Regions from separate parts of the Paenibacillus salivarius genome, predicted to be linked through region 1. Evidence: predicted binding sites of a transcription regulator. Region 1 holds the regulator's gene; the other holds the start of a gene.
The links. The regulator Rex, encoded in region 1, represses fermentation and respiration genes when NADH is low (regulators of the CRP and FNR family bind a similar motif). The targets are predictions, from matches to a motif close to TTGTGAAATATTTCACAA.
Positions count from the first base shown of each region.

Region 1 (8,907 bases):
GAGCGCTCTGGATAAATCGGGATATTTGCCTTTTACCGGGCGGATTCTCGACACGATGGATTTTTTGAAAATCTTTTTTCCGTCGTTAACGACTTACCAGCTGGGCATGGTCGCCTCCGAATTCGGGGTGGAGCATGAACGTCCTCACCAGGCGGACAGCGATGCGCTTGCGACCGCGCTTATTTTTTTGAAGTGCCTGGAAGAATTGGCCGGATTACCCTTAATTGTCCTTCAACGGCTGGCGGATTTATTTGCCGGGGAGGATAGCGACTTGGGCTGGTTTTTTGATGCGATGCTGCAGGAAAGGCAGTTGAATTCGGAACCAAGTCCGGACGGGTTTACGTATTACCGTCAGTTCGCGCTTCAGGTAGACGACTGGATGGATATCGAGCCTGCGAGAAGCTCCATGCTTGGCAATCCGCTGCAGGACGTTTCGTTCGAACAGTTCATGGAGCAGGTCAAGGAACGGCTCAAGGAAAAGCTTCCGGACTATGAAGAACGCGAAGCGCAGAGTGTCATGCTCGGCGAAGTGAGCCGAGCTTTTGACGAGGACAAGCACCTGCTGGTCGAGGCGGGCACGGGAACGGGAAAGTCGCTGGGTTACTTGCTTCCGTCGATATATCATAGCGTGAAGCAGGACGAGAGGGTCATGGTCAGCACCCATACGATCAATCTGCAAGAGCAGTTAAGGGAAAGGGACATTCCTTTGCTGACCGAGGTCGTGCCGTTTCCGTTCCGCGCGGCCGTATTCAAAGGCAGACAACACTATTTGTGTTTGCGCAAATTTGAACATAAAATTAGTAGAAGAGATTTTGCCACACCGAAAGAAGAGGTGATGACGGCCGCGCAATTGATTGTGTGGCTGGCGCAGACGGAGACGGGGGATGACGAGGAACTCAACCTCGGCAACCGCGGCGGAGACTTCTGGGAAACGGTGGCCAGCGAATCTGATTCCTGTCTGGGACGCGCCTGCCCGTGGTTTCGTAAATGTTATTATCATAAGGCGAAGCATGAAGCCGGGGTGGCGGATGTGGTCATTACGAACCATTCCAAGCTATTCACGGACATTCAGGCAGGCCACCAGCTGCTTCCCGCCTATGAGCGGCTCGTCATTGACGAAGCGCATCATTTGGAGGATGTGGCGGGAAAACATCTCGGGTTGCAAATGAAATACTTCACGGTGGTTCATACGCTTACACGGCTTTATAAGGACAGCAAAACGGGGCAATTCCCGAACCTGAGAACCATGCTCCAGCAATCGGGCGCCGAAAAATCCGCGGAGTGGTGTTCCGTCATAGACAATCTGTATCCTTCCCTGCTCGATGTGAAAGAACATTGGGACCGGTTGTCGGAGCAGTTGTTTGCGCTTATGCCGGAACGCGGAGATGCTCCGCCGGGAGAGCCGGGCCAATTCGTTTATCGGCTTAGACCGGACAAGAAACCAAAGGGTTGGGACGCGCTCGTCGCTCTGGAAAACCAGATTTACGTCACGCTGGGCGATGTCCTGCGAAAAGGCGAAAAACTTTTGGCCGAATTGAAGGACGACGAACAGGATTTGGGCTACGAAAGCCTGATCACGGATATCAACGGGCTGCTTAAGGATCTTGGAACCGAACGCGACGCCTTGCGTTTCTTCATGAAGCTTGAGGATATCAATACCGTGTATTGGATCGAAGGAAACGGCAATTTCCGAAGCAAATCGCTGCAAATTTTTGCCGTTCCGATCGATGTCAGCGCGCAGTTAAAGGGCTATTTCTTTGATGTGAAAAAAAGCGTAGTCATGACCTCTGCTACTTTATCGGTCGATAAATCGTTCCAATATATGATCGACCAATTGGGCTTGACGGATGCCTCCGAGCAGGGAAAGCTGATTACGTCGATGCTCCCCTCCCCGTTCAATTACCGGGAACAGGCATTGCTTGTCATTCCGCGGGATTTTCCGAGCGTGAAGGGGAACGTGGGCGACGACCACTTTGTGAACACCCTGGTACGCTCCCTTGCGGATACGGCGGCCAAAACCAAAGGACGGATGCTGGTATTGTTCACCTCCTACCGGATGTTGAGGCAGGTGTACGACCCATTGAAGGAACTTCTGGCGGATGAAGGCATAACCGTGATCGGACAAGGCATGGACAGCGGTAGCCGAACCAAGCTGACCCGCCGTTTTCAAGGGCAAGAAGCATCCGTATTGCTAGGCACAAGCAGTTTTTGGGAAGGGGTGGACATCCCCGGGGAAGCTCTCACGTGTCTCGCGATTGTCCGACTGCCTTTTCAGCCGCCCAACCATCCGCTCGTGGAAGCGAAGAGCGAACGGCTTCAGCAGGAAAAGAAAAATCCTTTCATGAAGCTGTCCGTACCGCAAGCCGTCATCCGATTTAAGCAAGGCTTCGGACGACTGGTCCGTTCTTCTCAAGACCGCGGCATCGTGGTTGTTTATGATACACGCATCCTTGAATCATACTACGGTAAATACTTTTTGTATTCCTTGCCCGGACCGAAGATGGAGCATATGCCGCTTACGCAGATGGTTCCGCGCATATCGGAATGGCTGGACGCCGAAGACGGACAGTAATCGTTGTTCAAATCGTACCAATGAGGGGGAAATATATAATGAAGTCGGAAAAAATTTCGGATGCCGTGGTGCGCAGATTACCCGTGTATTTACGCTTTCTAAATGAGCTCAGCCGCCGGGAAGTCCCGACGGTGTCTTCACAGGAGCTCGGTCAAAAGCTCGATTTAAACCCTGCTCAAATCCGCAAGGATCTTGCTTATTTCGGGGACTTTGGCCGCAAGGGAATCGGTTATGACGTTTCCTACTTGATCGAAAAGATCCGCCAGATTTTGAACCTGGACCAGCAGATCAACGTGGCCTTAATCGGTGCCGGTAACCTCGGGCATGCGCTGTCCAACTACAATGCTTACTTGAAGGATACGATGAAAATCGTCGCTGTTTTTGACGCTTCTCCGGACAAAATCGGAAGCCAAATCAACAATATAACGATTCAGCCGATTGATGAGCTGGTGGAAACCGTAAAAAACAAGCAAATTCGGATCGGTATTATCACGGTGCCCGCTCCGGAGGCTCAGCGTGTGGCTGATCAACTGGTTGCCGCGGGAATCGGGGCGATTTTGAATTTTGCTCCTATTATTCTTAAGGTCCCTTCAGACGTGCGCGTACATGCGGCCGATTTCACAACCGATCTTATGAGCTTGGCTTACTATCTGGATGGCGGAAAGGAATTAAAAGAACATGACACGAAAGTGGCTGATTAAAGACGGAACCTTCGCGGTGCCTGACCGGGAAACACCGGTCATCCGCGGTTACATGTTGATCGAAGGCAGTACCATTACTTATATCGGAGAGCAGCGCCCGGAAGGCGTGGAGGGAGCGGAAACCTTTGACGGCAAAGGCTTGCTGTTCCTCCCGGGGCTGGTCAATACGCACGGGCACGCGGCGATGTCGCTGCTGCGCGGTTACGGGGACGACATGGTGCTGCAGGAGTGGCTGCAAACCAAAATGTGGCCGATGGAAGCGAAATTTACCGGCAATGATGTATACTGGGGGACTGCGTTGTCCGTCTTGGAAATGCTGAAAGGCGGCACGACGACTTTCCTGGATATGTATGATCATATGGATCAGGTAGCTTCCGTCGTGGAGCAGTCGGGCATTCGAGCCGTGCTCACGCGCGGAGTGATCGGCTTGTGCCCGCCGGATGTGCAGCAGCATAAACTGGAAGACGCGATTGCGTTCGCCAAAGGCTGGCACGGAAAGGCGGACGGACGGATTACGACGATGATGTCGCCGCATGCTCCTTACACCTGTCCGCCGGACTATATCGAAAAAATCGTTCAGGCGGCGCATGACCTGGATTTGCCGCTACATACGCATATGTCGGAAACCCGGGCAGAGGTGGAACAAAATGTGGCGGATTACGGAGTACGGCCGGTTCAGCATTTGCTGAACCTTGGGTTGTTCAGCCGTCCGTCATTGGTCGCTCATGCCGTTCATCTGAACGACGAGGAAATCGAAATATTGGCTGCTAACAAGGTGGCCGTTTCCCACAACCCGGGCAGCAATCTCAAACTGGCCAGCGGCGTCGCCCGCGTTCCGGAACTGCTTGCCGCCGGGGTTACGGTATCGCTCGGCACGGACGGTCCGGCCAGCAACAACAACCTCGACATGTTCGAGGAAATCAGGTTGGCAGCTTTGATTCATAAAGGGGTTTCCGGTGACCCGACAGCCATTCCGGCACGGGAAGCGCTGCGGATGGGAACGGAGTACGGGGCGAAGTCGCTCTATTTGCAAGACACCGGTAGATTGGCGGCAGGCATGAAAGCCGACTTCATTGCGGTAAATACGGAGCAGGCCCATTTCCTGCCGCGTACCGATTATATATCCCATGTGGTATACTCGGGCGGAGCCAAAGACGTAGAGCATGTTTGGGTCAACGGCAAACAAGTCGTAAAACACGGTATGTGCCTCACGCTGGATGAGGAAAAAGTCCGTTTTGAAGCACAGGCCGCTTTCGAAAGCCTTCTTGGCCGCTAGGGCGTAGCGGATGATAATGTTCATGGGGAAAGGAAGAGAGGCTTGAGGAACAGAACCAAATGGATCCTGATCTCCATTCTGATTTTGGCGCTCGCGCTCTTTGGCCTTCACCGCTTTTATCTTTATGTTCAGCAGGATATATGGCAGGGAGAGGAAGCGGCTGTCCGGCAGGCTAAAGAACAGACCGGGCTCGTCTCTTCCACAAAGGTATGGAAATCGGTTTGGGACAGTGTGTGCTGGGTTGTCGAAGGCAAGGATGAATCCGGGCAAGAAATCATAGTTTGGCTTCCGGAAGGCGGAGAGCCGATCGTCAAGCCCCTTTCCGAAGGGGTGTCCGAATCGGGGATCCGGAAGATCATTCATACGGATTATCCAGGTATAACAATCGTCAGATTGGTGCCTGGAATTTATAACAATGAGTTGGTTTGGCAGCTATTTTATAAGGAAAAAGCGCATCATTTCTACCGTTTTTTCCGGTTCAGCGACGGTAGCGTTCTGGACGAAGTATTTACGCTGCCGAACAGATAACCGGAAAGACCCGCTTACGTACGCTGAAAAGAGTGTCCGTAAGCGGGTCTTGTTTTTTACAAATTATTTATGGAATCCAGAATTTCTCCAACAGTAACATCGCTCAATTGCTTTAACAATTTGTCGGCTTTCGTTTTCTTCCGCAGTGAGCCGCCTAATACGATTTCGACTTTCTGGTCCTTATCAATAAGTACGGAATCCACTTGTAAGGCTTGACTTAACAATCCGGTTATGACCGCAAGCTGCTGAGGGGTTAATCCGGACAGAAAACCTAAATCCGCTTTATTGAGCTGCCGCTTGTCATTTTTGTTGTTGTTATTATTATTGTTGTTGTCAGAACGTTTAGGCATGTCATCCCCCCCTGCGGAATTCATGTTTCCCTTATACAGTGACGATCGCTTGTGCCCCTGCTCCTCCTTCTTGACTCCCAATGCCAAGAACAAACGAAACACTGATCACGACGACGACAATTAGAGTTATGATTCTCTTCGATTCGTCATTGTCCATCTTTTATCCTTTCCTTTCCGCAGGCCAATACTTCATACTCTGGCTGTTCCCGTTTATGTATATCATATTTCCGGTCAACCAAAAAGGTGAGGGCATGCTTCAACATTACTTATCAAAAATTTGAAATAAACTCACAACTTTCATTAGAAATCGTATATATAATATGATATACTCAATTCTGTTGGTTTAATATATCACCTATGATATCAATTAATATAGATTAAGGGGGACTGTGACGTGAAATTGCGTGTAGGACCTGTCGTGGCGAGTGTGGCGGTATCCGCACTCCTTTTATTTGGAGGTTGGTTTGGTTACAAGCAGTGGGCTGTGGAGAGCCCGTTTGAACATAAAGTGAACAGCTATGAAGGGGTAAAAAGTGTTCAAGCTGATATTACCCCAAAAAAGGTAGACTTGAAACTCGACTTGGAACCGGGCTCCGACTTTGGAGGTTTGGTCCGTCAAATCGAGAAGGATGGCAAAAAATATATCGGAAGCCGCGAATTGAAGCTGACCGTGGAGGAGAACTCGTCCGAGAAGCTGGATCAGGTTTGGGAGCAAGCCATGTTCCCGATCGCCCAGGCGATGGAGAATAAAGCTTATACGGAGATCACGGCAACTCTGGACAAGCTGCAGCAGAGCGAAAGCGGATTGTCCGCCAAGGCGGATATGGACGACAAGAATGTTTATATTACGCTGACGGACGGTAAAGCGAGCAAGTATATTATTTTGCCAAGAGTTCCGCAAACGATGGGGGTGTGGCCGAATGCGTAAGTGGATGCTTGAAATCGCGGCCGGATTTGTGCCTGTATTGCTGATTTTCCTGGCGTTCGTCGGTTATAACGTCGTTCCTCTTGTCGTCGGTTTTGTGATGATCGGGGCTCTGTTTGCCGTAGCCAAAATGCGCGGCGGCATCGTCGCGACGGCGTCCCAGGAACGCAAACGCAAAAAAATCGGGTCTGCCGCGTTAACCTTTGACGAAATCGGCGGGCAGGACAGCGCCAAACAGGAACTGCGCGAAGCGCTCGATTTTATGGTGCGCCATGAAGAAATCAAAAAATTCGGGATTCGTCCGATAAAAGGGATTTTGCTGACCGGGCCTCCGGGAACGGGGAAAACGCTGATGGCCAAAGCGGCGGCGCAATATACGAACGCGGTTTTTGTCGGCGCGTCGGGCAGTGAATTCGTAGAAATGTACGTGGGTGTCGGCGCCAGCCGGATCCGTGATTTGTTCAAAGAGGCGCGCACGCGTGCAGCCAAAGAGAACAAGGAGAACGCCGTTATTTTTATCGATGAGATCGATGTCATCGGCGGTAAGCGGGAAGGCGGGCAGCAGCGGGAGTATGATCAGACGCTCAATCAGCTGCTTACGGAAATGGACGGTATTTATTCGTCCGAAACTCCGCGCATTTTGCTGATCGCGGCAACGAACCGCAAAGAGATGCTGGATGGCGCATTGCTCCGTCCGGGTCGTTTTGACCGGCATATCCAAGTGGATCTACCCGATAAAAAAGGCCGGATGCACATACTTGAGATCCATGCCAAAAATAAACCGATTGCCACGGATGTGAACTTGGAAAAGCTGGCGGAGGAATCGTACGGCTTTTCCGGAGCCCAGCTGGAGAGCGTCATGAACGAGGCTGCGATCTACGCGATGCGGGACAGCTGCGAGGAAATCAGCCAGCGCCATTTATCGATGGCGGTCGACAAAGTCATGCTGGGCGAGAAGACGGACCGGCAATCGACGGAAGAAGAGAAGCGCCGCGTCGCCGTCCATGAGCTTGGACATGCCGTGGCTGCGGAGGTTGTCGCTCCGGGCAGCGTGAATCAGGTAGCGCTCAGTCCGCGCGGACGCGCCCTCGGATACGTACGGCATAATCCGCAGGAAGAAAAGTACTTGTACACCAAGCAATATTTGGAAGGTCAGATTATCATCGCGTTGGCGGGAGCCGCAGCGGAAGAAATTTATTACGGCGGCAGAAGCACCGGATCCAGCAATGATTTCGAGCAAGCGCTGAATCTCGTCCAGACGATGATGACTTCGGGATTAACATCGCTCGGCATTATTCATATGGATATGGTTACCAAAGAAGTGCTTATGAACGAGAATTCCAAGATATTGGATGATCTTGCGGCACGCTCGAAGCAGCTACTGGTCGATCATGCAGCCGTGTTCGAAAAGTCGCTCGATATCCTGTTAAAAGAAGAACGCCTCTCCGGAGACGAATTCCGTTGTCAATTTCGTGACAGCCTCACTTTACCGGCATAATTATTTATGCCGGTTATTTTTTTTTACTTTTTAGCCGTGCTAAGATATTATTATATGTTGGGTATTAATTGATGTATTATTCGACATCAGGGGTACAATATCAGGTATAGACCATGAAAGGATGGAGCGAGAGAACCATGAACTTCAAAAGAATAGGTGTCATTGGTGGCGGCACGATGGGCCAGGGCATCAGCGAAATGCTGGCGGCCAAAGGGCTTGACGTGCTACTCGTAGAAGAAACGACAGACAAACTAAACCATGCGTACAGCATGATCGAAACAAGCCTGGACAAGCAGCTTGAGAAATGGGCGATTACCCAGGCGGAAAAGAAATTGATCTTATCCAAAATTCATAAAGTGACACATTTCGCCGAACTCGGCACTTGCGATATGGTGATCGAGACGATCTCCGAAGATTTGGAATTGAAAAAGGAAGTCTTCAAGCAATTGGACCAAGTTTGTCCGAGCAACATCATTTTGGCCAGCAACACGTCGACGCTCAGCTTGACCGAAATTGCCGGTTCCACGATGTATCCGGAGCGCGTCATCGGCATGCACTTCATTTATCCTGTTGCCAAAATCAATCTGGTCGAAATTATCCGCGGCTTGAAAACGTCGGAATCGACCTTTGAAGAAACAAAACGGTTTGTGGAAGAAGTCGTCGATAAACGGGGAATCATGGTTTATGAATCTCCGGGCTTTGTCACGTCCCGAATTATTTGCATCATGATCAACGAGGCGCTTCACGTGCTGGGCGAAGGCGTCGCTTCCGCCGAGGATATCGATAACGCGATGCGTATCGGATATCAGTTCCAATACGGACCGCTTGAAATGGCCGACCGTTTTGGCCTGGATTCCGTCCTCGCCGCTCTGGAACGGATGTTCCGCGAGTTCGGAGAGCTGAAATATCGCCCTTCCTTTGTCCTGAAGAAGATGGTACGCGCGGGCTCACTCGGTGTGAAGACGGGCGAAGGCTTTTTCAAATACGACAAGGATGGTGACCGGCTGTGAAAATTTTAGTCATTAACGCGGGTAGTTCCTCGCTGAAATATCAATTG
Region 1 covers NZ_CP195592.1:2,514,487-2,523,393, forward strand. The annotation lists gene dinG (ATP-dependent DNA helicase DinG) at 1-2,572, shown strand, start outside; gene ACSFXJ_RS11375 (redox-sensing transcriptional repressor Rex) at 2,611-3,273, shown strand; gene ACSFXJ_RS11380 (amidohydrolase) at 3,251-4,549, shown strand; gene ACSFXJ_RS11385 (cell wall elongation regulator TseB-like domain-containing protein) at 4,592-5,077, shown strand; gene ACSFXJ_RS11390 (hypothetical protein) at 5,134-5,427, opposite strand; gene ACSFXJ_RS11395 (hypothetical protein) at 5,822-6,355, shown strand; gene ACSFXJ_RS11400 (AAA family ATPase) at 6,348-7,850, shown strand; gene ACSFXJ_RS11405 (3-hydroxyacyl-CoA dehydrogenase family protein) at 7,988-8,860, shown strand; gene ACSFXJ_RS11410 (acetate/propionate family kinase) at 8,857-8,907, shown strand, end outside.

Region 2 (6,843 bases), 180 kb from region 1:
AAGGCTGCCGCTGAATATGGGACCGAGGGAGCCAAGGTGTTTACCGATTACCGCCGGCTGCTTGCGGAAACGGATGTCGATGTCGTCCATGTCTGCACGCCGAACGACTCGCATGCCGAAATTACGGTTGCCTCGCTGGAATCCGGCAGACATGTCATGTGCGAAAAGCCGATGGCAAAAACGGCCGCGCAAGCGCGTGAAATGCTGGATGCCGCCAAGCGCACCGGCAAAAAGCTCAGCATCGCTTATCAAAACCGGTTCCGCAGCGACAGCCTGTATTTGAAGGAGCTTTGCGAGAACGGCGAGCTTGGCGACATTTACTTCGGCAAAGCCCTTGCGTTAAGACGCCGTGCCGTACCGACATGGGGCGTATTCCTGGACGAAGAGAAGCAAGGCGGCGGCCCGTTGATCGATATCGGAACGCATGCGCTCGATTTGACGCTATGGCTGATGGACAATTATGAGCCGAAAAGCGTCACCGGCTCTGTCTTCCACAAGCTTGGCAATCGCGAAAATGCGGCGAACGCTTTTGGACCTTGGGATCCTGAGCAGTTCAAGGTGGAGGATTCCGCGTTCGGCTTCATTACGATGAAGAACGGAGCGACGATCGTGCTCGAATCCAGCTGGGCGCTCAATGTACTGGAGTTCGGCGAAGCCAAAACTTTGCTGTGCGGTACCGAAGGCGGAGCGGATATGAATGACGGCCTGCGTCTGAACGGGGAAAAGATGAGCCGGCTGTATGAAACGAAAGTGGATTTTGGCGCGGGCGGAGTCGCTTTCTTTGAAGGTGAGCAAGAGACCGATGCCGTCCGGGAAGCAAGATCCTGGGTGGAAGCCGTGCTGGAAGACAAGGAACCGCTCGTTAAGCCGGAGCAGGCGCTAGTCGTTACGGAAATTCTGGAGGCGATCTACGAGTCGGCCAAAACGGGCAAAACCGTTTATTTTGATTAATCATTGTTATAGGAGGCGATAACGTATGAAATTAGGCGTATTTATGGTTCTGTTTGGCGGACGCCCGTTCGAGGAAGCATTGGATTTGATTGCGGCACAGGGATTGAAAGCGGTTGAGATCGGAACGGGCAGCTACCCGGGCAACGCTCACTGCAATCCGGATGTCCTGCTTAATGATAAGTCCGCTCGCGATCAATTCAAAAAGGCGGTAGAATCCCGTGGACTCATGATCAGCGCTCTGAGCTGCCACGGCAATGCGCTTCATCCGCAAAAAGCGGTTGCCAAGGAATTTCACGATAATTTCGTGAAGACCGTCCAATTGGCGGAATTGCTGGAAGTGCCGGTCGTAAACACGTTTTCCGGATGCCCTGGCGATCACGAAGACGCGAAGTATCCGAATTGGCCGGTCGCTCCTTGGCCTAACGATTATCAGGAAATTTTGGATTGGCAATGGAACAACAAAGTTATTCCTTATTGGACGGAATGGGGCAAATACGCGGCCGATCATCATGTGAAAATCGGTCTGGAGCTGCACGGCGGCTTCTCCGTGCATACCCCTGCAACGCTTCTCCGGCTCCGCGAAGCCGCAGGCGAAGCGATCGGTGCCAACCTGGACCCGAGCCATATGTGGTGGCAGGGCATCGATCCGGTGCAGGCCGTTTCCATTCTCGGCCGGGCAGGAGCGATTCATCACTTCCATGCCAAAGATACTTCGATCGATCCCGTCAACGTGAACCGGTACGGTATTACCGACATGCAGCCGTATACGAATATGCTCGATCGCGCATGGCAATTCCGGACGGTCGGATACGGGCATGACATGAAAACATGGGCCGATATCATCAGCGCTTTACGGCTTCACGGATATGATTATGTCGTGAGCATCGAGCATGAAGACGGACTGATGTCGGTCGAAGAAGGCTTCACGAAAGCGGTAAAAAATCTCCAGCAAATTTTGATCGAAGATTCGAGTACGGATATGTGGTGGGTATAACTTGCCGCATCGCGAATATATTTGCATTAACGGCTGCCGTCCGGCAGCCGCTTTTTCATCTCGATTGAATTCATGTATAATGAAGGGTAATTATGGAAAAATGTCCGAGTGTTCATTTACGCGAAAATGTGCTATGATGTAATATACTAACAAATTGTAAGCTAATGCATCCGCGTAAAATCGGTTTTAATTAGAGGTGAAAGCAAATGGCAGAAGATCATCACTTTGCGATGTGTCCTCGCTTTGAGTCCGCGTTCGTGATTTTGGGGAAACGCTGGAACGGCCTCATCATCCGCACGTTGATGAGCGGTCCAAAGCGGTTCAAGGATATCTCGAACGGAATTCCGGCAATGAGCGATAAAATGCTGTCCGAACGCATGAAGGATTTGGAGAACGAAGGCATTGTCGTGCGGCATGTATATCCCGAAACCCCGGTCCGGATCGAGTACGAGCTGACGGAAAAAGGGAGAGCGCTAAGCCCCGTCATGGAGCAGGTACAAAATTGGGCGGAGCAATGGATCGAGTGAAGTCACGTGCCGTTATCCCGTAGCGGAGCGGCACGAATAATATAGAAAGCGGGTGTACTTGTGGCTGAGGTAATCGTAATCGGAGCGGGACCGGCTGGAGCGAGTGCGGCTTTGTTTTTGGCCAAGGCAGGGAAGGAAACCCTTGTTCTTGACAGCAATGCAAGCATGACGAAGCGGGCCTGGATTGAGAACCACTATGGAGCAGGAGATATTTCCGGACCCGATTTGCTGAAAATCGGCAAGGAGCAGGCTCAAAAGTTCGGAGCCAAGTTCATTGAGGAAAAAGTGACCGTCGTGGATGCGAATGGCGGCAGCGCCGTTACCGTTAAGACGGAATCCGGCCGCAGCTACGAGGCTTCCCACGTCATTCTGGCGACCGGAGCGCTGACGGATTTGGCGGGTTCGATCGGCCTTGATCTCAAGGAAGGAAGAGAACCGCGAATCAAAACCGTAATTGAAACGGACGGGTACGGGCGCACGAGTAAGCCTAGGATTTGGGCGGCAGGTACGGCCGCAGGTGTAAGCGTTCACACCATTATCACGGCCGGCGACGGCGCGAGGGTAGCGATCGAGCTGATCAGCGAGCTGAACGGAGAACGCTACGTGGATCACGATGTATTGAAGTCTTAATACCTTGAATGAATTATTTTTCGGAACTTCCCAGCGAGAAAAGTCTCATGGGAAGTTTTTTTGCATATTTTGACACAAGGCAAGTGATTGGAATCACAAATTCAAAATCGTATGTGCGGTAGGCTGAAAATAGCGAAAGTACGATCCATCAAAGAGAACAGGAGGGAGAAGGTCCATGGCCGAACGTAACCTGCATTTTGAAGGTAATGATTTGATCCGGGATATCGTGCTGCAATTTCCGAAATCCGCGGATTATTTCCGCCGCCGGAAAATTGATTTTTGCTGTGGCGGAAACCGTCCACTCCTGGAGGCTGCCGAAGAAAGAGGAATCGATATCGAGGAACTCTTGTCCGGATTGAGACAGCTGGTCGCCGATCATCCCGAAGCGGGAGAGCGGGATTCGTGGGAGGAGGCGGGCTCCGAAGAGCTGGTTAGCCATATCGTAAACAAACATCACGCATTCTTGCGGGAGGAGCTTCCTGAGCTTTACAAAAGCGTATTGAAAGTGGCGCGCGTTCATGGGGACCATGATCCGCACTTGCTGGAAATGGCGCAGTTGTACACGGAGCTGAGCAATGAGCTGCTTGAGCATACCGCGAAAGAGGAAGCCGAAGTGTTTCCGAAAATGATCAATTGGGAATCCGGGCAAGAGCCGGAAGTACTGGTCAAATTACGTGCCGCAATTGAGGAACTCGAGGATGAGCATGAGGGAGCGGGCAAGATTTTGAAGCGTCTTCGGGAAATTACGGGAGACTTCCAGCCGCCGGGCCATGCATGCACGACCTACCGTGCGACATATGCTCGTCTGGAAGAACTGGAAGGAATGACGTTCACGCACATCCATCTGGAGAACAATATTCTGTTTCCACGGTATGTGGCTGTTTAAGAGCAAGAGAAAATTCGGATGCTTTTGTCCCCCCCTTCAATAAGGGGAAGGGGAAAGTCATGTGTTTTTCAATAGGGAAACACATGAAATTTTTGAATATTATTGTGATAAAATTCACATTTAGTGTGAAATAGATCACAATATACTTCGATTTTTAAATATATAATAGGAGCATAAAACAAGACGATCCAATGAAACATTGACACCAATTATGTGAAAAAATGAACACCCGATATTGAAGGAGGACTTCCAGCATGGGAACAGATAGAGAAAAACTAGTGGTGATCGGCAACGGGATGGCGGGCATCAGCGCCGTCGAACAAATTTTGAAATTGACGAAGAAGTTTGATATTACGGTTTTTGGCAGTGAACCGCATCCGAACTATAACCGGATCATGCTGTCGTATGTGCTTGAAGGCAGCAAAACGATCGACGATATCGTCCTGAACGATTTGAACTGGTACCGCGATAACGATATTACGCTCCATACCGGTACGACGGTGGCCAAAATCGATGAGCAGGCCAAAGAAGTCGTCACGGAGAACGGCATGCGGGTACCTTATGACAAGGTATTGATCGCAACCGGTTCGAACTCGTTCATTCTGCCGATTCCGGGCAGCGACAAAGATGGCGTCGTCGGTTTCCGCGATATTTCGGACTGCAACCGGATGCTGGAAGCGGCAAAAACATGCAAAACCGCTGCCGTCATCGGCGGAGGACTCCTTGGGCTGGAAGCGGCAAAAGGCCTCGTTCAGCTCGGGATGGATGTAACGGTTGTCCATCTTATGGAAGATTTGATGGAACGCCAGCTTGACCATCAAGCCGCTTCGATGCTGAAGGCGGAGCTGGAACGTCAGGGCATCAAATTTAAAATGCAGGCGCAAACGAAGGAAATCTACGGCGACGATCGCGTGCAAGGACTCCGGTTTGCCGACGGCAGCGAGCTTCCGGCCGAGTTTGTCGTCATGGCCGTCGGGATCAAGCCGAATGTGGCGGTAGCCAAAGATAGCGGAATCGAAGTGGGCCGCGGCATCATCGTCAACGATTACATGCAGACGTCGATGGAAGGCGTTTATTCGGTCGGCGAATGCACCGAGCACCGCGGCGTTTGCTACGGTCTGGTTGCTCCTTTGTTCGAGCAAGGCATGGTATTGGCCAAACACATTAGCGGAGTCGAGACCGCTCCGTATGAAGGATCGGTCATGTCGACCAAACTGAAAATTTCGGGCGTCGACGTGTTCTCGACCGGCGAATTTATCGACGGACCGGAGCATACGGTGATCGCGAACAAAGACGACTGGAAACGTACCTACAAAAAAATATTGCTTAAAGACGGCGTAATGGTTGGGGCCGTGTTGTTCGGCGACATTACGGATTCGGCGGAGCTGCAAAAGCTGATCAAAAATAAAACCGTCATGACGGATGAGCTGTACGCATCGCTGATGGGAACGGGCTGCTGCGGCGGCGGAGCCAAAAAGGCAACCTCGGTCGAAACGATGCCGGACGAAGAAATCGTCTGCGGCTGTAACGGAGTTACCAAAGGGGCCATCGTGGATGTGATCACGAACCAGGGATTGACCACTGTCGATGAAATTAAAGCGTGCACCGGAGCAACCCGTTCGTGCGGCGGCTGCAAACCGGTCGTCGAGCAAATTCTCCAGTATGTGCTTGGGGATGGTTTCAAATCGGCGGCCAAACAAGGGATTTGCGGATGCACGACGTTAAGCCGCGATGAAATTGTCGCCGAGATCACGGCCAAGGGGCTGCAAACGACGAAAGAAGTCATGAACGTGCTCGGATGGAGCCAACCGGAAGGTTGCTCGAAATGCCGTCCGGCCATCAACTACTACTTGGGCATGCTGTACCCGGATACGCACGAAGACGAGAAGGAATCGCGCTTCGTCAACGAACGGATGGCCGCAAACATCCAGAAGGACGGAACCTATACCGTCGTTCCCCGGATGTACGGCGGCGTGACCACGCCTGAAGAACTGAAAAAGATCGCCGACATTTCGCTGAAATACGATGTGAAGGTCGTCAAAGTGACCGGCGGACAACGGCTTGACCTGATCGGCGTGAAGAAAGAGGATTTGCCGAAAGTATGGGAAGAGCTGGATATGCCATCGGGTTATGCCTATGCAAAATCGTTGCGTACGGTTAAAACCTGCGTCGGCTCGCAGTTCTGCCGTTTCGGCACCCAAGATTCGATGGGAATGGGCGCAACGCTGGAACGCAAATTCGAACGGCTGGACTTCCCGGCTAAATTCAAGCTTGCGGTTAACGGCTGCCCTCGGAATTGCGCGGAATCGTGCACGAAAGACATCGGGATCGTCGGCAACGACGGCGGATGGGAAATCTTTGTCGGCGGCAACGGCGGGATCAAAGCCCGCTTGGCGGATTCGCTCTGCAAAGTGAAGACCGATGATGAACTGATCGAAATCGTCGGTGCGGTCATGCAATACTACCGTGAAACCGGAAACTACCTGGAAAGAACGTCGGAGTGGGTGGAACGGGTCGGATTGGACCAAATCAAGGCCGCTGTCGTCGATAACGCGGAAAACCGCAAAGCGCTCATGGATCGCATCGAGTTTGCGCTGAAGCAAGTCGAGGATCCTTGGAAGAAGATGCTGCGTGATGACGAAAACCGCCAAAAATTGTTCGGCCGTCTCGAAATGAGCAATCAACTGTAATAAAACCATATGAAGCGGGAAGAGAGGTAATGGACATGAGTATGGAAAAAGGAACGGAATTTTACCCGGCAGGAGCTTTGGATCAATTTCTGGTGCAGATCGGCAGGGTGGTTGAACTCGGAGGGCGGCAAATCGCCGTCTTCCGGTTATCCGACGGACGGGTAT
Region 2 covers NZ_CP195592.1:2,336,241-2,343,083, forward strand. The annotation lists gene ACSFXJ_RS10405 (Gfo/Idh/MocA family protein) at 1-951, shown strand, start outside; gene ACSFXJ_RS10410 (sugar phosphate isomerase/epimerase family protein) at 977-1,945, shown strand; gene ACSFXJ_RS10415 (winged helix-turn-helix transcriptional regulator) at 2,152-2,472, shown strand; gene ACSFXJ_RS10420 (FAD-dependent oxidoreductase) at 2,533-3,102, shown strand; gene ric (iron-sulfur cluster repair di-iron protein) at 3,278-3,988, shown strand; gene nirB (nitrite reductase large subunit NirB) at 4,243-6,678, shown strand; gene nirD (nitrite reductase small subunit NirD) at 6,720-6,843, shown strand, end outside.
Region 2: the regulator Rex is predicted to act here: its motif matches at 4,091-4,108, upstream of nirB (nitrite reductase large subunit NirB).